One region of the Mesorhizobium sp. B2-4-13 genome, then DNA from elsewhere that is predicted to be linked to it. Evidence: riboswitches for the same ligand, from Rfam matches in the RefSeq annotation. Region 1 holds a riboswitch; each other region holds the start of a gene.
What was found. A riboswitch is a leader RNA that binds a small molecule or an ion and turns the genes downstream of it on or off. The one in region 1 is predicted to bind cobalamin.

Region 1 (7,323 bases):
TCCCCGGCGTCGACCCGGAGTCGGCAGCGCGGCTGATCAATGGGGCGAGCAGCCAGGCCGCGCAGCGCATCGCCAATTCGCAAGATCCCGAAGCGACATCGAAGATGGTGGTGGCCGCGTTCAAGCAATTGCTCGAAGGCCTGCTGAAAAAGCCGGAAGCGCTTTCAAGATGAACCACCATGGCAGTCCCGCCACTGCCTGCAATTGACAATAGCCGGTTTGAGCGCATCCTCCGCAGCCATCTCTGAGGGGAGATTCGGGCATGTGGGATTTCGATATCGGCAGGTCGGTGTCCATCATGATGCGGACCTGGCCTTTCATTGTCTTTCGCATGATCATCTATTTTGGGATCACCCTGGCCTACATCGTGGCCACCGGCACCGGCGCCTCCGTCGGCTATGGCGTCGGCCATATTTCCACCGATCCCGACGGACCATTGTCTTTTGCGATGTGGGGCGGCGTGGTCGGTTTCGGCATCGTCTCGATCGCCGTCCACTGGATCCGCGAATACATCCTCTACGTCGTCAAGGCGGGCCATATCGCCGTCATGGTGCATCTGATCGAGGGCCATGATATTCCCAATGGCCAGAACCAGATCGCCTACGCGAAAGAGGTCGTGACCGAGCGTTTTGCCGAGGCCAACATCCTTTTCGTCGTCGACCAATTGGTCAAGGGCGCCATACGCGCCATCACCGGCCTGCTCGGCGGCATCGCGGCCTTCCTGCCCATTCCTGGCCTGAGCGGCCTGGTTTCGTTCCTCAACACGGTGATTCGCCTGTCGCTGACCTATGTCGACGAGATCATTCTCGGCTACAACATCCGCAACAGTTCGTCCTCGCCGTTCGAAACCGCGCGCCAAGGCGTTGTGCTCTACGCCCAGAACGGCAAGACCATGGTCAAGAATGCCGTCTGGCTAGGGGTCATCATGTGGGGCGTGTCGTTCGTGATTTTCCTGCTGATGCTGGCTCCGGCAGCCGCTATTCTTTACGTCATGCCCGGGCAGCTCGCCGGCTGGGCTTTCGTGCTGGCAATCGTCTTTGCCTGGGCTTTCAAGGCGGCCTTCATCGAGCCGTTCGCCATTGCCTGCCTGATGCAGGTCTATTTCAAGACCATCGAGGGTCAGGTGCCCGATGCCGCCTGGGACGCCAGGCTGGCCGAAGCCTCGTCGAAGTTCAGGGAACTCAAGGACAGGGCACTGGCTTCTTTCGGTGGCTCACGGTGGGGCACTGCCGGCGCGACGAGCTGATCAACCGGCCTCGCCGGCGCACCGGCGACGGTGCCGAGGCGCGCCACTGCTGATTTGAGCGGCGCTTCGCCTTGTCCGCGAAAAGTCTCGCTCATGATAAGCTCGGGCAACGGCAGCCGCCGGCCCCAGCCGTGTGTTTCGAGATCCGGCTTCGGTGCGAATTCGGAAACGCGGCCGACGCAGAGATAGGCGATCGGCGTCACTTGATCGGGAATACCCAGCAAGCTTTTCAGCGCTTGCGCCTCGATGATGCTGACCCAGCCGACGCCGACGCCCTCGGCGCGTGCCGCCAGCCAAAAATTCTGCACCGCGCAGACCGTGCTGTAGAGATCCATCTCCGGATTGTGCCAGCGCCCCAGCGGCGAGCCTTTCGAGCGCTCGCGGTCGCAGGTGATGCAGATGTTGAGCGCGCTTTCGCAAATGCCTTCCAGCTTAAGCTTGCGGTAGAGCGCCTGCCGTTCTGCCTCGATTTCAGGCAGTTCCCGTTCTCGCGCGGCCAGGAACAGGTCGCGCACTTCCGCCCGCCGCGCGGCATCGCGAATGACGATGAAGTTCCAGGGTTGCATGAAGCCGACCGATGGCGCGTGATGGGCGGCAAGCAGCAGCCGCGCCAGCACTTCGTCGTCGATCGCTTCCGATGTAAAATGGCTGCGGACGTCGCGCCGCGTAAACATGGCGCGGTAAACAGCGTCGCGCGCAATCTGGTCAAATCCATCGCCCATTGGAGCGGTCATAGCTTCCGGCATCGCTTGTCCCCTTGCGATTGCAATCGATGTCATCCGCCTGACCATGCGGATGACGATGCCTGCCAGGCCGGTCTTCTGGCTCGGGATCAACCCGCGTCCGGTGCCTTCCCGTCATCGACAGTGGCATTTTACCGGCGCGGTCCCCCTCACAGCGTTGGGCACGCCACGGAGTTCAACCGTGTTCCCGATTCTCCCGCCAAGGCATTTGCAGCCAAGTGGAATCACTTGGCGTCGCAGAATGTCGCTAAAACAAACAGCCCGGCGGGCACCAGGCAGTGGTTGCGACCTTACGCCGAAGGGCCGGCGCCGCCAATGCCCGCAGCGACATGAATGGACGCAGGTTCGATTTTCCCCAGCGATCAAGCCGCAACGCATGGCCATCACGACGCCGGGGCACTAGATAGGGGGCATGGCCACCCGTCTCTACACGCACCCGATCTTTCTCGAACACATCACGCCGCCCGGTCACCCCGAGCGGCCCGACCGCCTGCGCGCCATCGAGCGCGTGCTCGACGACGAAGCTTTTGCCACGCTTGACCGCGTCGAGGCACCGCACGGCGACGAGGCGACCATCCTCTACGCGCATCCCGCCGATTTCGTCGCGCGTGTCCGCGCCGCCATCCCCGACGAAGGCATTGCCCGCATCGACGCCGACACCACCGCCAGCCCGAAAAGCTGGCAAGCGGTGATTACGGCGATCGGTGCCGCCAATGCTGCCGTCGACGACGTCTTTGCGGGCCGCGCCGACAACGTTTTCGTCGCCGCCCGTCCGCCCGGCCACCATGCCGAAAAGACCACGGCCATGGGCTTCTGCTTCTTCAACACGGCGGCAATCGCAGCGCGCCATGCGCAGAAGAAGCACGGCGCCGAGCGTGTCGCGGTCGTCGACTGGGACGTGCACCACGGCAACGGCACGCAGGATATTTTCTGGGACGATCCCTCGGTGCTCTATTGCTCGACGCACCAGATGCCGCTTTATCCCGGCACGGGCGCGAAGAGTGAGACCGGCGCCGGCAACATCGTCAATGCGCCGCTGGCGCCTCGGACGGGCAGCGAGGTGTTTCGCGATGCGTTCCTGTCGCGCGTGCTGCCGGCACTCGACAATTTCGCGCCGGATCTGATTATCGTTTCGGCCGGCTTCGACGCGCACCATCGCGACCCGCTGGCGAAAATCAATCTGACCGAGGACGATTTCGACTGGGCGACCGGCCAGCTGATGCAGCGCGCCGCAATCCACGGCGGCAACCGGCTCGTCAGCCTGCTCGAGGGCGGCTACGATCTGCAGGGATTGGCATTTTCGGTCGCCGCCCATGTCGGGCGACTGATGAAAGGATGAATGATGACCGGTGAGATCAACGAAGACGTCAAGGCGATGAGCTTTGAACAGGCACTCGACGCACTGGAGAAGATCGTCGATGATCTGGAGCGTGGCGACGTGCCGCTCGACCAGTCGATCCGGATTTACGAGCGCGGGGAGGCGCTGAAGGTTCATTGCGACCGGCTGCTGAAGGCCGCCGAGGACAAGGTCGAGAAGATCAGGCTGTCGCGCGACGGCAAGCCGGTTGGAACCGAGCCGCTCGACGCGGACTGAGGTCCGGAGCAGCCTTACCGGTTTTTGGACACGATCATCATTGAGGATACAGTTCGTCCCGATTGAAACGGACAAGAGGAGATACGGAAGCGATGTGCAGAAACATCAAGACCCTGTTCAATTTTGATCCGCCGGCAACCAACGACGAAGTCCGCGACGCGGCACTGCAGTTTGTCCGCAAGCTGAGCGGCACGACGCGGCCTTCTGCCAAGAACCAGCATGTGTTCGATCATGCGGTCGAAGCCATCGCGGCATCCGCACGCGAATTGCTCGATTCCCTCGAAACCCACCAGCATCCTCGCAATCGCGAAGAGGTGGCGGCCAAATTAAAAGCGAAAGCGGCGATCCGGTTCGCCTGATATGCCCAAGCGCCCACTGACCGCTGACGAGGAGAGTTCATGAGCTTCTTCCCCGGCAAGGACCCTGAGGCCGGCGATGCCTTCGCCAGCGACCAGATCGAGCTGATGGTTATCCCCAACGCCAAGGACATTGGCGGTTTCGAGGTGCGTCGCGCCTTGCCGACCGCCAAGCGGCGCCTGGTCGGGCCGTTCATCTTCTTCGATCGAATGGGTCCCGCGATCATGCGCGCGGGCCAGGCGCTCGATGTCCGTCCCCACCCGCATATCGGCCTGTCGACCGTGACCTATCTGTTCGACGGCAAGATCAGGCACCGCGATTCGCTCGGCACCGAAATGGTCATTCAACCCGGCGACGTGAACCTGATGACGGCCGGTCGCGGCATCGTCCACTCCGAGCGCACGCCGCAGGAATTGCGCGGCGCGCCGATGTCGATCTCCGGCCTGCAGACCTGGTTGGCTCTGCCGGACGGCAAGGAAGAGGTGGCACCGGTGTTCGAGAACACAGCGGCGCTGCGGCTTCCCGAAATCGACGCCGAAGGCGTCAGCGGCCGCGTCGTCATCGGTGATTTCCAGGGTTTGCGATCTCCGGTGCGGGCCGATTCCGAAACGCTCTACGCAGATTTGCGGCTGGCGCCCGGCGCCAGCGTAAAAATCCCAGCCGATGCCGAGGAGCGCGCCATCTACACGCTGGAGGGCGAGGTCTCGATTTCGGGTGATGCGTTCCCAGCGGAACGGCTGCTGGTATTCCGGCCCGGCGACGAGATCGTCATATCGTCATCGACCGGTGCGCATTTCATGCTGTTCGGCGGCGCCTCGCTTGGTTCGAAGCGCTACATCTGGTGGAATTTCGTTTCCTCGTCCAAGGAGCGCATCGAGCAGGCCAAGCAGGAATGGAAGACTGGCCGCTTCGATATCGTTCCTGGCGATGAGAAAGAATTCATACCGCTGCCGGAAGGCTGAGAAGATCGGTGATGCGCTGACCGTCCGCGTCAGCGACACGCATTTACTTTCGCCGGCCGGCGGCCTATCCCGCCGATGAACAGAAAGTCTGGGCCCAACGTGAACGCAACGCCGCATACGCCGCTTCTCGATAGGGTTCGCGTCCCGGCCGACCTGCGCACGCTGGCCGAGAGCGACTTGCCGCAACTGGCATCAGAGCTTCGCCTCGAACTGATCGACGCGGTGTCGCGCACCGGCGGCCATCTCGGTGCCGGCCTTGGCGTGGTCGAACTGACGGTGGCGCTGCATTATGTCTTCAACACACCCGATGACCGGCTGATCTGGGATGTCGGCCACCAGGCCTATCCGCACAAGATACTGACCGGCCGTCGCGACCGCATCCGCACCTTGCGCCAGGAAGGCGGGTTGTCGGGCTTCACCCGCCGAGCCGAGAGCGAATACGACCCGTTCGGCGCCGCCCACTCCTCGACATCGATATCGGCCGGCCTCGGCATGGCCGCCGCCCGCGACCTCTCAGGCGGGCGCAACAATGTCATCTCCGTCATCGGCGACGGCGCCATGTCGGCCGGCATGGCTTATGAGGCGATGAACAATGCCGGCGCGCTCGATGCGCGCCTCATCGTCATCCTCAACGACAATGACATGTCGATCGCCCCGCCAACCGGCGCCATGAGCGCCTATCTGGCGCGTCTGGCTTCCGGCAAGGCCTATGTCGGCCTGCGCGACTTCGGCAAGAAGCTGACCTCCTATCTCGGCAAGCGGGCCGATCGAGCCATCACCCGCGCGGTCGAGCATGCGCGCGGTTACGTCACCGGCGGCACCTTGTTCGAGGAACTCGGCTTCTATCACATCGGCCCGATTGACGGTCACAATCTGGAGCATCTCATCCCGGTCCTGAAAAATGTCCGTGACAACGGCAAGGGTCCGGTGCTGATCCATGTCGTCACCCAGAAGGGCAAGGGCTACGCGCCGGCGGAAGCGGCCGCCGACAAGTATCATGGCGTCAACAAATTCGACGTCATCACCGGCGCACAGGCCAAGGCGCCGGCCAATGCACCGGCCTACACCAAGGTGTTTGCCGAAAGCCTGATCCAGGAGGGGCGCGAGGACGACCGCATCGTCGCCGTCACCGCCGCGATGCCGGGCGGCACCGGCCTCGACCTGTTCGGCGAGGTGTTTCCGTCAAGGACTTTCGACGTCGGCATTGCCGAGCAGCATGCGGTGACCTTCGCCGCCGGCCTGGCGACGGAAGGCTACAAGCCCTTCGCCGCGATCTATTCGACCTTCCTGCAGCGCGCCTACGATCAGGTCGTCCATGACGTCGCGATCCAGAAACTGCCGGTGCGTTTCCCCATCGATCGCGCCGGCTTTGTCGGCGCCGACGGTGCCACCCATTGCGGCGCCTTCGACACCACCTTCCTGGCAAGCCTGCCGGGCTTTGTCGTAATGGCCGCGGCCGACGAGGCGGAATTGCGTCACATGGTGCGCACCGCCGCCAGCTATGACGACGGGCCGATCGCCTTCCGCTATCCGCGCGGCAACGGCGTCGGCGTCGACATGCCCGAGCGCGGCTCTGTTCTGGAGATCGGCAAAGGCCGCATCGTCCGGGAAGGCAGCAAGGTTGCCCTCCTGTCCTTCGGCACAAGGCTGCAGGATTGCCTCATCGCGGCCGAGGAACTCGGCGCGGCCGGGCTTTCCACCACGGTCGCCGATGCCCGTTTCGCCAAGCCGCTCGACCAGGATCTGATCCGGCGGCTGGCCCGCTCGCATGAGGTTCTGGTGACGGTGGAGGAGGGCGCAATTGGCGGCTTCGCCAGCCATGTGCTGCAATTCCTCGCCCATGAAGGACTGCTCGAAAGCGGCCTGAAGGTACGCCCGCTGGTGCTGCCGGATGACTTCACCGACCACGCCAAGCCAGAGAAGATGTATGCCGATGCTGGCCTCGACGTCGCCGGAATCGTGCGCACCGTATTCACCGCGCTCGGTCATACGGTCCGCGCCCAGCGCGCCTGAATCAAAACCTCAACAGCTTGAATCAGTTTGCCGGCTCGATTTTATAAGGCATTGTTAACGTTGCCGTTTGGCGTTTTGCTTACCCTGTCCCTTGGCCGTTTTTCAACGCCGCCCTGCTAGATCACAGCCAGGCAGGGAGACAACGAGAATGAAGACGCTTCTGTGCGGCGCGGCCTTCTTGGCGGTGATGGTCGTACCGGCTGCCGCCGAAACGCCCTACGACCGCAATCTCGAAAAGGCGGCGATAGGCATTGTCGCCGGCAAGATGGGCGATATCCGCGGCGGCTTTTCCTACAAGCAAATTCCGCAGCTTGTGGTGCCGCCGGATCCTTCGCCTGTATCACCTGTTGCGACCGGGCATGCGCGTGAGCAGGCTTCAGGCGGTCGAGACGACGGTTTGTCTCCAGC
Region 2 (7,323 bases), on a different contig from region 1:
TGGATTTCGACGGAGCAACCGGACCAGGCGCAGCTGGGGCGGCCGGTGCCGGCACAGGCGCAGCGATGATCGCGTCGGGCGCTGCCTTCGCGGCCCTGGCCGCTTCCCGGGCTTCACGGTCGCGGGTCGACTTGAGGATCGCCTTTTCGCTCTTCAACGTGGTCAGGCCGGAGGCCGGCTCCGAGCCGGTGCGGCCGTTCTGCGGTCCCGGCGTCACCGAGGCGCCCTTGCCCGCATCGTAGAGATCGATGATTTCAGCCAGCCGTTCCGGTGTCAGATCCTCGAACGTGTCCTTGAACACCATGACCATTGGCGCGTTGACACAGGCGCCGAGGCACTCGACCTCTTCCCACGACAGCGTGCCCTTGTCGTTGGTGTGGAATTGGTCGTGATGGATCTTCGAGCGGCACACATCCATCAGCGCTTCCGAGCCGCGCAGCATGCAGGGCGTGGTACCGCAAACCTGGATGTGCGCACGGGTGCCGACGGGGTTCAACTGGTACTGCGTATAGAAGGTCGCGACCTCGAGGCCGCGGATACGCGGCATGCCGAGCATGTCGGAAATCGTCTCGATCGCCGCCTTGGTGACCCAGCCTTCCTGCTCCTGCGCTATCATCAGCAGGGGAATGATCGCCGACTGCTCGCGGCCCTTGGGATACTTCTTGATCCATTGCTTCGCCGCTGCCGCATTCGCCCGGTTGAAGGCGAAGGAGGCTGGCTGGACGCTGGCTTCTGCGAGACGGCGGACTGACATTTAGCGATCGACCTCACCAAACACGATGTCGAGGGAGCCGAGGACGGCGGTGACGTCGGCCAGCATGTGGCCGCGGCAGAGGAAATCCATGGCTTGCAGATGCGCGAAACCAGGTGCGCGCAGCTTGCAGCGATAAGGCTTGTTGGTGCCGTCGGAGACTAGGTAGACGCCGAACTCGCCCTTTGGCGCCTCGACCGCCGCATAGACCTCGCCGGCCGGGACGCGGTAGCCCTCGGTGTAGAGCTTGAAGTGATGGATGAGCGCTTCCATCGAACGCTTCATCGCCTGGCGCTTGGGCGGCACCACCTTGCCGTCGAGGTTCGACACCGGCCCGGTGCTTTCCTTGCCGAGCAGGAGATCGATGCACTGGCGCATGATCCGTGCCGACTGGCGCATTTCTTCCATGCGCACGAGGTAGCGGTCGAAACAGTCGCCGTTCTTGCCGACAGGGATGTCGAAATCCATTTCCGAATAGCATTCATAGGGCTGCGACTTGCGCAGGTCCCACGGCGAGCCCGAACCACGGACCATGACGCCCGAAAAGCCCCAGGCCCAGGCGTCGGCCAGCGAGACGATGCCGATGTCGACATTGCGCTGCTTGAAGATGCGGTTGCCGGTGAGCAGCCTGTCGAGATCGTCGAGCGATTTCAGGAACGGGTCGATCCACTTGCCGATGTCCTCGACCAGCTGGCGCGGCAGGTCCTGGTGGACGCCGCCGGGCCGGAAATAGGCCGCATGCATGCGCGAGCCGGAGGCGCGCTCATAGAACACCATCAGCTTTTCGCGCTCGACGAAGCCCCACAGCGGCGGCGTCAGCGCGCCGACGTCCATGGCTTGCGTCGTCACATTGAGGATGTGCGACATGATACGGCCGATTTCGCAATAGAGCACGCGGATCAGCTGGCCGCGCCTCGGCACCTCGATGCCGAGCAGGCGCTCGGCGGCCAGCGCGAAGGCGTGCTCCTGGTTCATCGGCGCGCAATAATCGAGCCGGTCGAGATAAGGCAGCGCCTGCAGATAGGTTTTTGCCTCGATCAGCTTCTCCGTACCGCGATGCAAGAGCCCGATATGCGGATCGACGCGGTCGACGACTTCGCCGTCCAACTCCAGCACGAGGCGCAAAACGCCGTGCGCGGCAGGGTGTTGAGGTCCGAAGTTGATGTTAAAGTTGCGGACGGAGGTTTCAGCCATTCTGGCGCCTCTGGCGAAGAGTCAGTAGTGAGTAGTGAGTAGTGATCATCAATCTCAATGCCTGCTTCATTCCGCCTGCTTGGCCTGCACCGTTCGGATAAGAGATCTCATCATTTTTCCAATCTCTTCGCATCGCAGCAGCAGTTCAATCTCATTGTCTTTTCGCAGCAAGCCGACCCGGCATGCCAGTAGTATGTGCGTTTCCAGTTCCTTCAACGAACCTTGCGCCATGCGCAAAAATTGAACGAACGAACCTCTGTTTTCGCGACCGTATCCCTCCGCGACATTCGCCGCGATCGAAACCGCCGATCGGCGCATCTGAGAGGTCATGCCGTAGATCTCTTCTTTCGGGAAGTCCTTAGTGTGGCGGTAACAGTCTTCAGCGAGCGTCATCGCTGATTGCCACACCTTCAAGTCGCGATAAGATTCGATCCGTCGCTCCAACTTTTCTCCTACTGACTACTCACTACCTCCCTACTCACTGTTTCGCTTTTTCGTCGCCGGGCAGGACATAGTCGGTTCCCTCCCAGGGGCTCAAAAAGTCAAAGTTCCTGAATTCCTGCTTCAGTTCCACCGGCTCGTAGATGACGCGCTTGGCTTCGTCGTCGTAACGCACTTCGACGAAACCGGTCAGCGGGAAATCCTTGCGCAGCGGATGGCCTTCGAAACCGTAGTCCGTCAGCAGGCGGCGCAGGTCCGGGTGGCCCGAAAACAGCACGCCATAGAGATCGTAGGTTTCGCGCTCGAACCAGTCGGCGCCAGGATAGACGCCGGTGATCGAAGGCACCATCGTCTCCTCGTCGGTCTGCACCTTGATGCGAATGCGCACATTCTGCTTCGGCGAAAGCAGGTGATAGACGACGTCGAAGCGCTTGGCCCGCGACGGGTAGTCGGCACCGCAGACATCGATGATCGAGATGAACTGGCAGCGCGCATCGTCGCGCAGGAAGGTCATCACCTCGATCAGGTTTTGAGGCTCGACGTGAACGGTGAGCTCGCCATAGGCGAATACCGCATCGCCGAAGCGGCCAGGCAGCTTCTCGCCGAGATAGGTCGACAGTTCGCTTAAGGAGGCGGCCATGGATTTACCGTTCGATCGTGCCGGTGCGGCGGATCTTCTTCTGCAGCAGAAGAATGCCATAGAGCAGGGCTTCGGCGCTCGGCGGGCAGCCGGGCACATAGATGTCGACCGGCACGACCCGGTCGCAGCCACGCACCACCGAATAGGAATAATGATAGTAGCCGCCGCCATTGGCGCAGGAGCCCATCGAGATGACGTAGCGCGGCTCCGGCATCTGGTCGTAGACCTTGCGCAGCGCCGGTGCCATCTTGTTGGTCAGCGTGCCGGCGACGATCATGATGTCGGACTGGCGCGGAGACGCGCGCGGCGCGACACCGAACCGCTCCGAATCGTAGCGCGGCATCGAGGTGTGGATCATCTCGACCGCGCAGCAAGCCAGACCGAAGGTCATGAACATCAGCGAGCCGCTGCGCGCCCAGGTGATCAGCGCCTCGGTCGAGGTGACCAGAAAGCCCTTGTCGGCAAGCTCATTGTTGATTTCGAGGAAGAAGGGATCGTCCTCCCCTACCGGCCTACCGGTGTTGGGGTCGATAATACCTTTGGGCTTCGGCGCGACGAGGGTGCCTGAACTGTCGTTCAATCCCATTCCAGCGCTCCTTTTTTCCATTCATAGGCAAAGCCGATGGTCAGCACTGCCAAAAACACCATCATTGACCAGAAACCGAGCATGCCGATCTTCGAGAAGGACACTGCCCAGGGGAAGAGGAAGGCAACTTCCAGGTCGAATATAATGAACAGGATCGACACCAGGTAGAAGCGGATGTCGAATTTCATGCGGGCATCGTCGAACGAGTTGAAACCGCACTCGTAGGCGGAAAGCTTTTCGGGATCGGGGTTGCGATACGCCACCAGGAACGGAGCCGCCAGCAGCGCCAGGCCGACGACCAGTGCCACGCCGATAAACAGGACGATGGGCAGGTACGAACTGAGAAGTGCGTTCATGCAGCGGCTTTCCGTTGGCGCCAATCCACTTTGACTACAGCACCGAACCTTAATGCGGAAGCGTGACAGATTAACCGCTGAACCGTTTTAAGGGGCCTATGCTGCAACGCGGCGAGGGTTAGCGCAGCACTTCCAGCGAAGCAAGTCAAACCTTGTTCAAAACACCGAGCTGGACGGCATTCCGGGAGAAACTGGTCCCATCCGCTCCTGTTTGATTTCCTTCGCTTTTAACTCCACTTTTGTCTCCTGACAGGGTTGCCGCCAAAACCCTGCTAGCATGGACGGGAATCACGCCGGGCAATGACGCCAGACAGGTCCATCAGGGACGCATACGCATGAAGGAAAAGATCTCGCTTGCCGCCGCCCGGCGCATCGCCCTCGCCGCCCAGGGATTTCTCGATCCCCGCCCCGCCGGCACGCCGGACCGCCGCCATTTCGCCCGCGTTCTGTCCCGCACCGGCCTGTTGCAGATCGATTCCGTCAGTGCGGTGGTGCGCGCTCATTACATGCCGCTCTATTCGCGTCTCGGCCCCTATCCCCTCGCTTTGCTCGACAACGCCGCCGTAACGCGCAAGCGCACCGTCTTCGAATATTGGGCGCATGAAGCCTCGTTCCTGCCGGTCGAGACCTACCCACTGATGCGCTGGCGCATGCAGCGCGCCGAGCAAGGCGATGAAATGTATCTGGGGCTGGCCAAATGGGGCCGCGAGCACGCCGCCTATATAGAAGAGATCTACCGCGAGGTCGTCGCGCGCGGGCCGATCGCCGCTTCGGCGCTCGAAGGCCAGAAAGGCTCCGGTGGCTGGTGGGGTTGGAGCCATGCCAAGCACGCCTTCGAATGGCTGTTCTGGGCCGGGCGCATCACCACCGCGCACCGGCGCGGCTTCGAGCGCTTTTACGACCTGCCGGAGCGCGTGCTGCCGCAGGCGATCCTCGATCTGCCGGTACCGACGCCTGAGGACGCGCACCGCGAATTGCTGCGCATTTCCGCCCGTGCCCATGGCGTGGCGACATCAGGCGACCTGCGCGATTATTTTCGGCTCTCGCCGGCCGACATGAAAGGCCGGCTGGAGGAACTGGTCGAACTCGGCGACTTGCTGCCGGTCCGTGTCGAGGGCTGGGACAAGCCGGCTTACCTTCACAAGGACGCCCGTATCCCGCGCAAGATCGAGGCCCGCGCTCTGCTGGCGCCGTTCGATCCGGTCGTCTTCGAGCGTTCGCGCTCGGAGCGGCTGTTCGACTTCCATTACCGCATCGAAATCTACACGCCGGCCGACAAGCGCCAATACGGCTACTATGTCCTGCCTTTCCTGCTCGGCGACAGGATCGTGGCGCGCGTCGACCTCAAGGCTGACCGGCCGGCCAGTGTCCTGCGTGTCCATGCGGCCTATGCGCAGGCCAATGCACCGGCGGAGACTGCGGCTCAACTCTTCGAGGAATTGAAGCAGATGCAGGGCTGGCTTGGCCTCGAGCGGATGGAAATAACGCCTGCCGGCGATCTCGGCCCGGCGCTGTCCGACATCGCGGTGTCGTAAGCTCGCGTTGACACCACTGCCCGCAAGAGCCTAAATCCCATCCAGACGGTCTCCTCTCGGCAAAGGGAGGAGCCAAGAGGGAATGCGGTGCGGGATTGAAGATCCCAAATCCGCGGCTGTCCCCGCAACTGTGAGCGAAGAGCCAAGGCCGAAAGCCACTGGGATTGTCCCGGGAAGGCGGCTACCCAAGGCGATGACCCGCGAGCCAGGAGACCTGCCGTCTGGAATGCAAGAATCCGATCGCCTGGCGGGTTTTCCGGGCAAGGAGCCTGATGTGGATCGCGACAGCAGTTTTTCGGCTGAAACAACCGACATTTCGTCCGGCGGGGATCATCCCCTGGCCGGCATCACGGTCATTGTCTGCGCTTCCTGTCGCGACGAGACCGGCTCCGACGCCCATCCCCGGGCCGGCGAACTTTTGGCCGAAGATACGCGCCAAGCCGCCTCGGGCGAGAAGATTCGCATCCGCACGGTCGAATGCCTCGGCAATTGCAAGCGCCGCCTGAGCGCCGCGGTCCTGCGCGACGGCTGCTGGAGCTATGTGTTCGGCGATCTGACCACGACCAGCGGCGCCGATCTCGTCACCGGCGCGAAACTCTTCGCCACCTCGAACGACGGCCTCATTCCCTGGCGAGGCAGACCCGATAGCCTCAAGCGCGGCCTCGTTGCCCGCATCCCTCCCCTCGACATGCTGAAAGATCGATCATGACAACATCTCTGTCCCGCGTTCCCTGCACCGTCGTCACCGGCTTCCTCGGCGCCGGCAAGACGACGCTGGTCCGCCATCTCCTGGAAAACGCCGGCGGCAAGCGGATCGCCATCATCGTCAACGAGTTCGGCGACATCGGCATCGACGGCGAGATCCTCAAGGGATGCGGCATCGACACCTGCCCAGAGGAAAACATCGTCGAACTGGCCAATGGCTGCATCTGCTGCACCGTGGCCGACGATTTTGTGCCGGCGCTCGACAAGATCCTGTCGCTGACGCCGAAGGTCGACCATATCCTGATCGAAACCTCGGGCCTCGCTCTGCCCAAACCGCTGGTCCAGGCTTTCCAGTGGCCGACGGTGAAGAGCCGCGTAACGGTCGATGGCGTCATCGCCGTGGTCGACGGTCCCGCACTGGCGGAAGGCCGCGTCGCCAATGACATGGACGCCCTGCAGGCGCAGCGCGCGCAGGACCAGAGCCTCGACCATGACGATCCGGTCGAGGAAGTGTTCGAGGACCAGATCGCCTGCGCCGACCTAATCATCCTGTCGAAGAGCGACCTAATGGACGCCGCCGGCTCGGCTCGCGCCAAGGCCATCGTCAACGAACACTCCGCCCGCGCCGTGAAGATCGTGCCGACGTCTCATGGCAAGGTCGATCCCTCGGTGCTGCTCGGGCTCGGTCTCGCCGTCGAGGACGACATCGAGAACCGCAAGTCCCACCATGACGGCGCATTCGATCACGAGCATGACGACTTCGACACGTTCATCGTCGACATTCCCTCGATCGCCAATCCCGACGAGCTGGCAAAGCGCGTCGCCGCGGCCGCCGAACAGGAAAACGTGCTGCGCGTGAAAGGCTTCGTCGAGGTCGGCGGCAAACCTATGCGGCTCCTGCTGCAAGCCGTCGGCCCGCGCGTCAATCATTACTATGACCGCGCCTGGACCGCTGGGGACGACCGCCGCTCGCGGCTCGTCGTTATTGGCCTCAAGGGGCTGAACCGCCCGGCGATCGAACGTATCCTCGCCGGCTGATTTTCAGGCCCGGGCCACGATGCACATCCTCACCACGACCTCCGCCTCGCTCGACGACCTCGCCGAGCCTGTCGATC
Region 3 (7,323 bases), on a different contig from region 1:
GACGAGCGTCTTCGCTTCTGCCTCCTTACCGAAGATCTTGCCCAGCTTTTCGACGTCGCCATAGAGCAGGTCCATGGAGGCGGCCGGGCGGCTCTTGTCAAGATGGACGCAGCTTTCGGTCAGCACCAGCGTCTTGATGCCGTGCGGCGCGAGCGTGTCGGGGGTCACGTCACCGCCGGGCTTCATGCCGTAGTACCAGCCGGCGAAGAAGAAGTCGGGCTCGACGGCGACGAGATTCTCCAGCGTCGGATATTTCGGCGCCAGTTCGGGAATTGACCCCTGTTCGGCCTTGAATTCGGGGCCGACCTTGTACCATCCGGTGATACCCGTCAGGCCGACGATCGAGGGCTGCAGCTTAAGCGCGAAGGCCATCTCGGCCATGTTGAGATCATGGATGACGGCCCGCTTCGGCGGCGCGTCGAAGGTCAGTGGCTTGCCGCAGCTGTCGACCGTCACGGGGAAGGCAAAGGCCGTCGAGGCCAGCAGCGAGAAGACGAGGGACAAGGCAAGGCGTTTCACGGATTGCTCCTTGGTTGAGCTGTGTCGGATGGAGGGCAGGTTTGATCAGGACGGTGGTGCGGCGCGGTTCGGATGATCGAACACCGTCAGCTCGCGGTCTTCGGTGGGATGGCGCAGGCGAAACACGTCGACGCCGAAAATCTCGCGGATCAGCTGCTGCGTCAGCGCCTCGTGCGGCGGCGCCAGTGCCAGCAGCCGGGCCTCGTTCATCACCGCGACCCTGGTCGCGAACGGTGCCACCAGCGTCAGGTCGTGCAGCACCGCGATCACGGTCATGCCGAAGCCGGCCACCAGGTCGAGCAGTTCCGCGCGAGCGCGCGGGTCGAGGTGGTTGGTCGGCTCGTCGAGGAACAGGATTTTAGGCTGCTGCGCGATGGCGCGTGCAAGCTGGGCACGCTGGCGTTCACCACCAGACAGCGAACCAATCGTGCGGCCAAGCAGCGGCAGGAGACCGGTCCGGCGCAGCGCCTCCACGACAATGTCGCGTTCCTCGCCGCGGCGCCTCAGGCCGGCGTGCGGGACGCGGCCAAGCTCGACATAGTCGATCACCGCGAGCCGTGGATCCGGCTGATCGGTCTGGCCCACGACGGCGATATGCAGGGCTCGCTCGGCGGGCGAAATCCTGTCCAGGCGCCGCCCGCCGAGCTTCACCTCTCCGAAGCTCGGCCGAAGCATGCCGGACAGCATGCGCAGCAGCGTGGTCTTGCCGGCGCCGTTGGGGCCGATGATGGCAAGACGGTCGCCTGATGCCACCGAAAGGCTGACCGCATGGACCAGGTGCCGGCCATTCGCCATCGCACCCAGGCCGCGGGTCTCGAGAAGCGGCGTCGTCATCGACTGCCATCCGCCAGCGTGCCGGGTCCAGGGATGCGGGCCAGCGTCTTGCCGGCCAGGCGCGGAGGACGTTGTCCGGAATTGCACCAGCCGTCGGCAAGCGAAGCGTAGAGCCTGGCAAATCGCACCAGATCGGCAACGTCGGCCTGCGCGTCGATCGACCCGAAGAGATAGGCTGCCTTGCCTAACGCCTGGAAAGCCACCGCCAAGGGGCGCGCGCAACCCGCCATGCAAGCCACGCCCTCGACCGCGAAACCATGCGCCACGCCAGGCTCGTGATGAGCCGAGAGGCGGGAGCGCAATTCGGCGCACAAATCTTCGCCCGACCTGACGCCGGTCCCCCTCTCGCGGCAAAGGGTGCACACGATGATCTGGTGTTTAGGCTCGGGGTGTATACGATCGATTGCGCCGTCCAACGTCCCGTCACTTTCAAAACTGGCGACGGAAGGATGTTGGCCGATCGGCCGACAAGACCGATGTCCACGTTTCCTCCCGGCACACCCCGTCCGGTCAACTCAGTGATGGCAGGTCTCCTGGCTCACGGGTCTGCGCGCAATCCTGCCTTCCCAGCCTTGCCGGCCAGTGGCATTCCGGATCTTGCTCGCCGTTTACAGTTGCGGGGGCAGCCGCGGCCTCGACCCAAAATCGGTCTCACCGCGTTCCCTTTTCACCCCTCGCCTTTCGGCTTGGGGACCATCACGAGTCGCAGCCTAGGCCGCGCGCGGCGGCGAGGCAAGGCGGCAGTCTCTGTTCTGTTATAACAATACAGACATATGGTCAATCGCTGTCGCGCGCGACCAGTTCCAGCGGCCAGACCTCCCTTATGGTCTGCGGCCCCGTGGGCCCGGCGAAAGCGGGCAGCGAGGCGAGCAGGATTTCGCCGAGCCGCCGTCCCATCGGCTCCAATGCCGGGCGGAAAGCGGTCAGCGCCGGGGAGAAATAGCGGCAGAGCGGCGTATCGACGATGACCATCACCGCGATGCCCTGACCGGGCATGATCCCCATCTCGGCAAGCGCCTTGCAGCCGCCGAGCGCCATCGCGTCATTGTTGAAGATGATCGCTGTCGGCGGATCCTTCGAGCGCATGATTTGCGGCGTCACCGCGTAGCCGCCGGCTTCGTTGATGAAGCCGTCGGCTATCAGCTCGGGATCGATGTCGATGCCGTGCCGCCGCAGCGCCTTGCGATAGCCATCAAGAAACAGATAGCCGAAGTTGAGGTCGAGCGACGGCCGGATGGCTGCGATGCGGCGGTGGCCGCGTGCAACAAGGCGGTCGACTGCGTCGGCGCCCGCCTTCTCGAAATCGAGGTCGAGCGAGGGATAGGTCTCGTCACCGGACTGGCTTCGGCCGAGCGTCGCAAAGGGAAAGCCGACCCTGCTGAGATAGTCGATGCGATCGTCCTCACGCCGGGTCCAGGCCAGCAGCACGGCATCGGCGCGGCGTGTCTCGACGACCCGTCGCAGGCGCTCCTGCTGATAATCGGCGGGCGCGCCCATGACGATGATCAGGTCGAGCCCGTGCTCGGCCAGCGCCGCTTGCAGCCCGCTCAGGAAAGGAATGAAAAACGGCTCGCCATATTGCTGATCGCCCGGGTGGGGCTGCAGCATGAACGCGACGGCATGGGTGGTGCCCCGGCGCAGGTTCCTGCCCGACTGGTTGGGTGAATAGTTGAGTAGGCGGGCCGCATCGAGCACGCGCTGCCGCGTCTCGGCATTGACATCGGCGCGCCCATTGAGCGCGCGCGACACCGTGCCGATCGAAATATTCAAATGACGCGCAAGATCGTGAATGCTGGATGCCAAGACCAATCCCCTTCCGTTCCCGCTAACATTAGCGGACCTCGCGGCCAAGGCCACTCAGACGAACGGCCCACAAATCCGGTTGACATTCTACGCCTTCGGGTGTGTCATCGTAAACGTTTACGGAAAGGCCGTGAATGCCAACCGGGAGGGGTTGGCGGAGGAGCGCCGGATGCTGCACGTCGTCCTGGTCGGGTGCGGAGCCATGAGCAAAACGTGGCTCGAGGCCGCCCGTCAGTCCCCTGAAATCAGGATTGCCGGTCTCGTCGACCTCGACGCCGACAGGGCACGCCAGCGAGCCCGCGAATACGACCTTGCCGGGGCCGCGATCGGCACCGATCTCGACGTCATTCTGGATCAGACCAAAGCCGATGCGGTGTTCGACGTGGTCGTTCCGGCCGCCCGCCGCGAGGTGGCCAATTCGGCCTTTGCCCATCACTGTCACCTGCTGACGGAAAAGCCCCTCGCCGACAGTCCGGCCAACGCCCGCGCCATCGTCGACGCCGCGCGGCGCGCCGGCCGCGTCCACGCCGTCGTTCAGAACCGCCGTTATGTCGCCAATGTCCGGCGCATCCGCCGCTTTCTGGATTCAGGCGCCATCGGCGCGCCGACCAGCATCCACGCGGATTTTTTCGTCGCGCCGCACTTTGGCGGTTTCCGCGAAGAGATGCGTCACGTGCTGTTGCTCGACATGGCGATCCACACCTTCGATGCCGCTCGCTACATGGTCAATGGCGAACCGGCCGATGTCTATTGCCAGGAATGGGAGCCGGCCAATTCCTGGTATCGGCAAGGGTCGTCGGCAAGCGCCACTTTCGGGCTCGGCCGAAACAGGATGTTCACCTATCGGGGCAGCTGGTGCGCCGACGGCTTTCGCACCAGTTGGGAGGGCAGCTGGCGTATCGTCGGTGAGCGCGGCAGCCTGATCTGGGACGGCCATGACGAGGTGAAGGCGGAAGTCGTGCTGCCGGAGCGCGAAGGCCTGATCGACAAGGTCGGGCTGGTGACGGTGCCTCCCCTCGATCCGTCCGACCGTATCGGCGGGCATCTCGGCGTCATTGCCGACTTCGTGCAAGCCGTGGAAACCGGCACCGAGCCGGAGACACGGGGCTCGGACAACATCAAGAGCCTGGCCATGGTCTTCGCGGCGATCGAGAGCGCCGAGACCGGTCGTCGCGTGAACATCGCATCGCAGGAAGGATGACCATGCCGAACCCGCTTCTCGACATCAGGATCGGCACCATGGTGCGGGCCAATCTCGAAGACCCGGCCGCCTATATCAGGCAAATCCTGCCGCTCGGCTTCGAGAGCATCCAGCCCTTTTTCTGGCAGACGCTCGGCGGCAAGGATCTGCCGCGGCTCGCCGGAGAGATTGAAGAGGCGATCGGCGGTGCCGACGTGACCGTCAGTTCGATCGGCGTGTTCGGCAATCCGCTCGAGAGCGGCGACACCGACCGCGGCGTGCTCGAGGCCTGGAAAACGGTGATCGACAACGCCCATCTGTTCGGCACCACGCTGGTCAGCGGCTTCACCGGCCGCATCCGCGGGAAACCGCTGACCGACAGCCTGCCGCGCTATCGCGAGGTCTGGGGCGAACTGGCCAGACGCGCCGCCGACAAGGGCGTGCGCATCGCCTTCGAGAATTGCGCCATGGACGGCAATTGGGCCGGCGGGGACTGGAACATCGCCCACAATCCGGATGCCTGGGAGCTGATGTTCAACGAATTGCCCAACGACAATCTCGGTCTCGAATGGGAGCCCTGCCACCAACTCGTCTACCTGATCGATCCGATGCCGCAGATCCGCAAATGGGCGCATCGCATCTTTCATGTCCACGGCAAGGACGCCACGGTGCGCTGGGACGTCATCCGCGAGAACGGCGTGTTCGGCCGCCTGCCTTTCGTGCAGATGCGCACGCCCGGCTTCGGCGACAGCGACTGGACCCGGGTGATCAGTGAACTGAGGCTGGCCGGGTACAAGGGCGCCATCGACATCGAAGGCTGGCACGACCCGGTCTATCGCGGCGACCTCGAGATCACGGGGCAGGCACGCGCCCTGGAGTATCTCAAACTATGCCGGGGAGGTGCGAGCTACCTGCCAAATCCGGCGTGAGGATCGGTCGGCGGGAGGAGCCGGCCGCAAGTGGCATCGCCAAAGCAATCGTTCAAAGGCCCCTCGGCTGACGAGGAAAACAATGGGAGGAACGTGCATGAGCATCGCGATCAGGACGACAATTCTGCGCACGACCGTCGTGGCGGCGGCCACGGCGCTTACCGCCGCAATCTTCACCTTGCCGGCGCAGGCGCTCGACGCCCAATGGTGCAAGGACGTCCACATCCGCTTCTTCGTCGGCGGCGCCGAGGGCGACGCCTTCGGCACCATCGTCTACAATGGCGCCAAGCAGGCGGCGGCCGATCTCGGCCCCAAGGTCGACTACATCTTCTCCCAGTGGGACGCGGAGAAGATGGTGCAGCAATTGCGCGAAGCGGTCGCGGTCAAGCCCCAGGGCATCGCCATGATGGGCCATCCGGGCGACGCCGCGATCATGCCGCTCGCCGACGAGGCGCATAAGGAGGGCATCAAGATGATGTACCAGAACGTCCCGGTGCCGAAGGTGACGGCGGCGTTCGGTGGCGGCTATATCGGCGCGCAGCAGGAACAGCAGGGCCGCGCACTTGGCGCCGAAGCGTTCAAGCTCGGTAAGCTGAAGGCCGGCGACAAGGCGATCATGATCGGCCCGTTCGAGAACGAGAGCCGCGGCGCACGCGAGCGCGGCACGGTGGCGGCCTTGAAGGAGGCGGGCGTCGAAGTCATCCAGCTGTCGTCGCCGCCGAGCGGCGAATGGGCTTCCGACCCCAATCTGGCGATACCGGTGCTTACGGCAGCGCTGCTCAACAATCCTGATGTCAAGGCCGTCGGCTATCCCGGCGGACAGATGCTCGGCAATGTCGCCACCTACATGCAGGCAGCTGGCAGAAAGCCTGGCGACATCTTCAACTTCGGCTTCGACACCAGCCCGCAGATCGTCGAGGGCTTCAAGGGCGGCTGGGTACAATTGACGGCCGACCAGCAGCCATTCCTGCAGGGCTATCTGCCGATCCTCAGCCTGTGCCAGCAGGTGGTGCTGGGTCTGGCCCCTATGAATGTCGACACCGGCGCCGGTTTCGTCACGCCCGAAAATTACGAGATCGTCGCAGAACTCGCCAAGCAGGCGCTGCGCTGACCTCCCAAGCCGCCGGCCGGGATCAGGCCCCGGCCGGCGGGGCCGCTGGCGAGAAGGCTGGCGCCAGACAATCAAGCGAGGATGCGATGGCCGAACGTCTCATAGAACTGCGCGATATCGCTAAGTCCTACGGCCATGTCTACGCACTTGGCGGGGTCAATCTCAGCGTCGATCGCGGCGAGGTGGTCGGCCTCATCGGCGACAACGGCGCCGGCAAGTCGACGCTGATCAAGATCCTCTCCGGTGTGGTCAAGCCGACCAGCGGCGAGATTCTCATCCGCGGCAAGCCGGTGACCGGATGGAATGCGGCACGTTCGCGCGAGGCCGGCATCGAAACGGTGTTCCAGGACCGGGCACTGGCCGTGCAGCAGACGATCGTCCGCAACATCTTCATGGGCCGCGAACTCACCGGCCCTTTCGGCTGGCTGAAGGTCGGCAAGGAAATCGAGGAAGCGAGCCGGCTGATGCGCGAGATCGGCTTCACCTCGAAAGTGTTCACGCCGCATTCGATCGTCGGCCAGCTTTCGGGCGGTGAACGCCAGGGCGTGGCGATCGCGCGCGCCATCTACAAGCAGGCGGAACTGATCGTCCTCGACGAGCCGACGACGGCGCTGTCTCTGACCGAGACCGCCAAGGTCTTCCATTTCGTGCGCCAGGTGCGGGCGAGCGGCCGCTCGATCCTGTTCATCGGCCATAACATCCATCATGTCTTCGACATCGCCGATCGCTTCGTGGTGCTGGATCGCGGCAAGGTCGCGCTCACCGCCGATCGCAGCGAGGTCAAGTCGGCCGAAGACCTCATCAACTTCATGGAAGACGTCGCGCATCCGGGCGGGTTGGCCGGGCTGCAAGACACCGGCGACGCGGAGCAGAGAGCACGATGAGCAAGACCATGGAGCCCGATCTGCACGAGCCGTCGGCCGGCATTTCCCGCCAAGGCAGTTCCC

Region 2: it holds a riboswitch for cobalamin, as region 1 does, so the genes downstream of both, FJ936_RS12250 (DUF1636 family protein) here and bluB (5,6-dimethylbenzimidazole synthase) in region 1, are expected to answer to the same signal.
Region 3: it holds a riboswitch for cobalamin, as region 1 does, so the genes downstream of both, FJ936_RS17305 (DUF1636 family protein) here and bluB (5,6-dimethylbenzimidazole synthase) in region 1, are expected to answer to the same signal.

Annotation. Positions count from the first base shown of each region.
Region 1 covers NZ_VFVB01000003.1:756,231-763,553, forward strand. Annotated here, with positions in the region: gene FJ936_RS11640 (TetR/AcrR family transcriptional regulator) at 1-173, shown strand, start outside; gene FJ936_RS11645 (hypothetical protein) at 263-1,246, shown strand; partial or broken gene bluB (5,6-dimethylbenzimidazole synthase) at 1,363-2,037, opposite strand; cobalamin riboswitch at 2,040-2,223, opposite strand; gene FJ936_RS11655 (histone deacetylase family protein) at 2,402-3,328, shown strand; gene FJ936_RS11660 (exodeoxyribonuclease VII small subunit) at 3,332-3,583, shown strand; gene FJ936_RS11665 (DUF2277 domain-containing protein) at 3,676-3,942, shown strand; gene FJ936_RS11670 (pirin family protein) at 3,982-4,902, shown strand; gene dxs (1-deoxy-D-xylulose-5-phosphate synthase) at 4,978-6,915, shown strand; gene FJ936_RS11680 (hypothetical protein) at 7,064-7,323, shown strand, end outside.
Region 2 covers NZ_VFVB01000004.1:65,316-72,638, reverse strand. Annotated here, with positions in the region: partial or broken gene nuoE (NADH-quinone oxidoreductase subunit NuoE) at 1-754, opposite strand, end outside; gene FJ936_RS12280 (NADH-quinone oxidoreductase subunit D) at 755-1,945, opposite strand; gene FJ936_RS12275 (four helix bundle protein) at 2,012-2,389, opposite strand; gene FJ936_RS12270 (NADH-quinone oxidoreductase subunit C) at 2,424-3,026, opposite strand; gene FJ936_RS12265 (NADH-quinone oxidoreductase subunit B) at 3,031-3,612, opposite strand; gene FJ936_RS12260 (NADH-quinone oxidoreductase subunit A) at 3,603-3,968, opposite strand; gene FJ936_RS12255 (winged helix-turn-helix domain-containing protein) at 4,304-5,503, shown strand; cobalamin riboswitch at 5,533-5,740, shown strand; gene FJ936_RS12250 (DUF1636 family protein) at 5,778-6,212, shown strand; gene cobW (cobalamin biosynthesis protein CobW) at 6,209-7,246, shown strand; gene FJ936_RS12240 (cobaltochelatase subunit CobN) at 7,266-7,323, shown strand, end outside.
Region 3 covers NZ_VFVB01000006.1:11,563-18,885, reverse strand. Annotated here, with positions in the region: gene FJ936_RS17315 (ABC transporter substrate-binding protein) at 1-519, opposite strand, end outside; gene FJ936_RS17310 (ABC transporter ATP-binding protein) at 565-1,353, opposite strand; gene FJ936_RS17305 (DUF1636 family protein) at 1,350-1,718, opposite strand; cobalamin riboswitch at 1,859-2,066, opposite strand; gene FJ936_RS17300 (LacI family DNA-binding transcriptional regulator) at 2,131-3,156, opposite strand; gene FJ936_RS17295 (Gfo/Idh/MocA family oxidoreductase) at 3,326-4,357, shown strand; gene FJ936_RS17290 (sugar phosphate isomerase/epimerase) at 4,360-5,265, shown strand; gene FJ936_RS17285 (substrate-binding domain-containing protein) at 5,363-6,376, shown strand; gene FJ936_RS17280 (ATP-binding cassette domain-containing protein) at 6,463-7,260, shown strand; gene FJ936_RS17275 (ABC transporter permease) at 7,257-7,323, shown strand, end outside.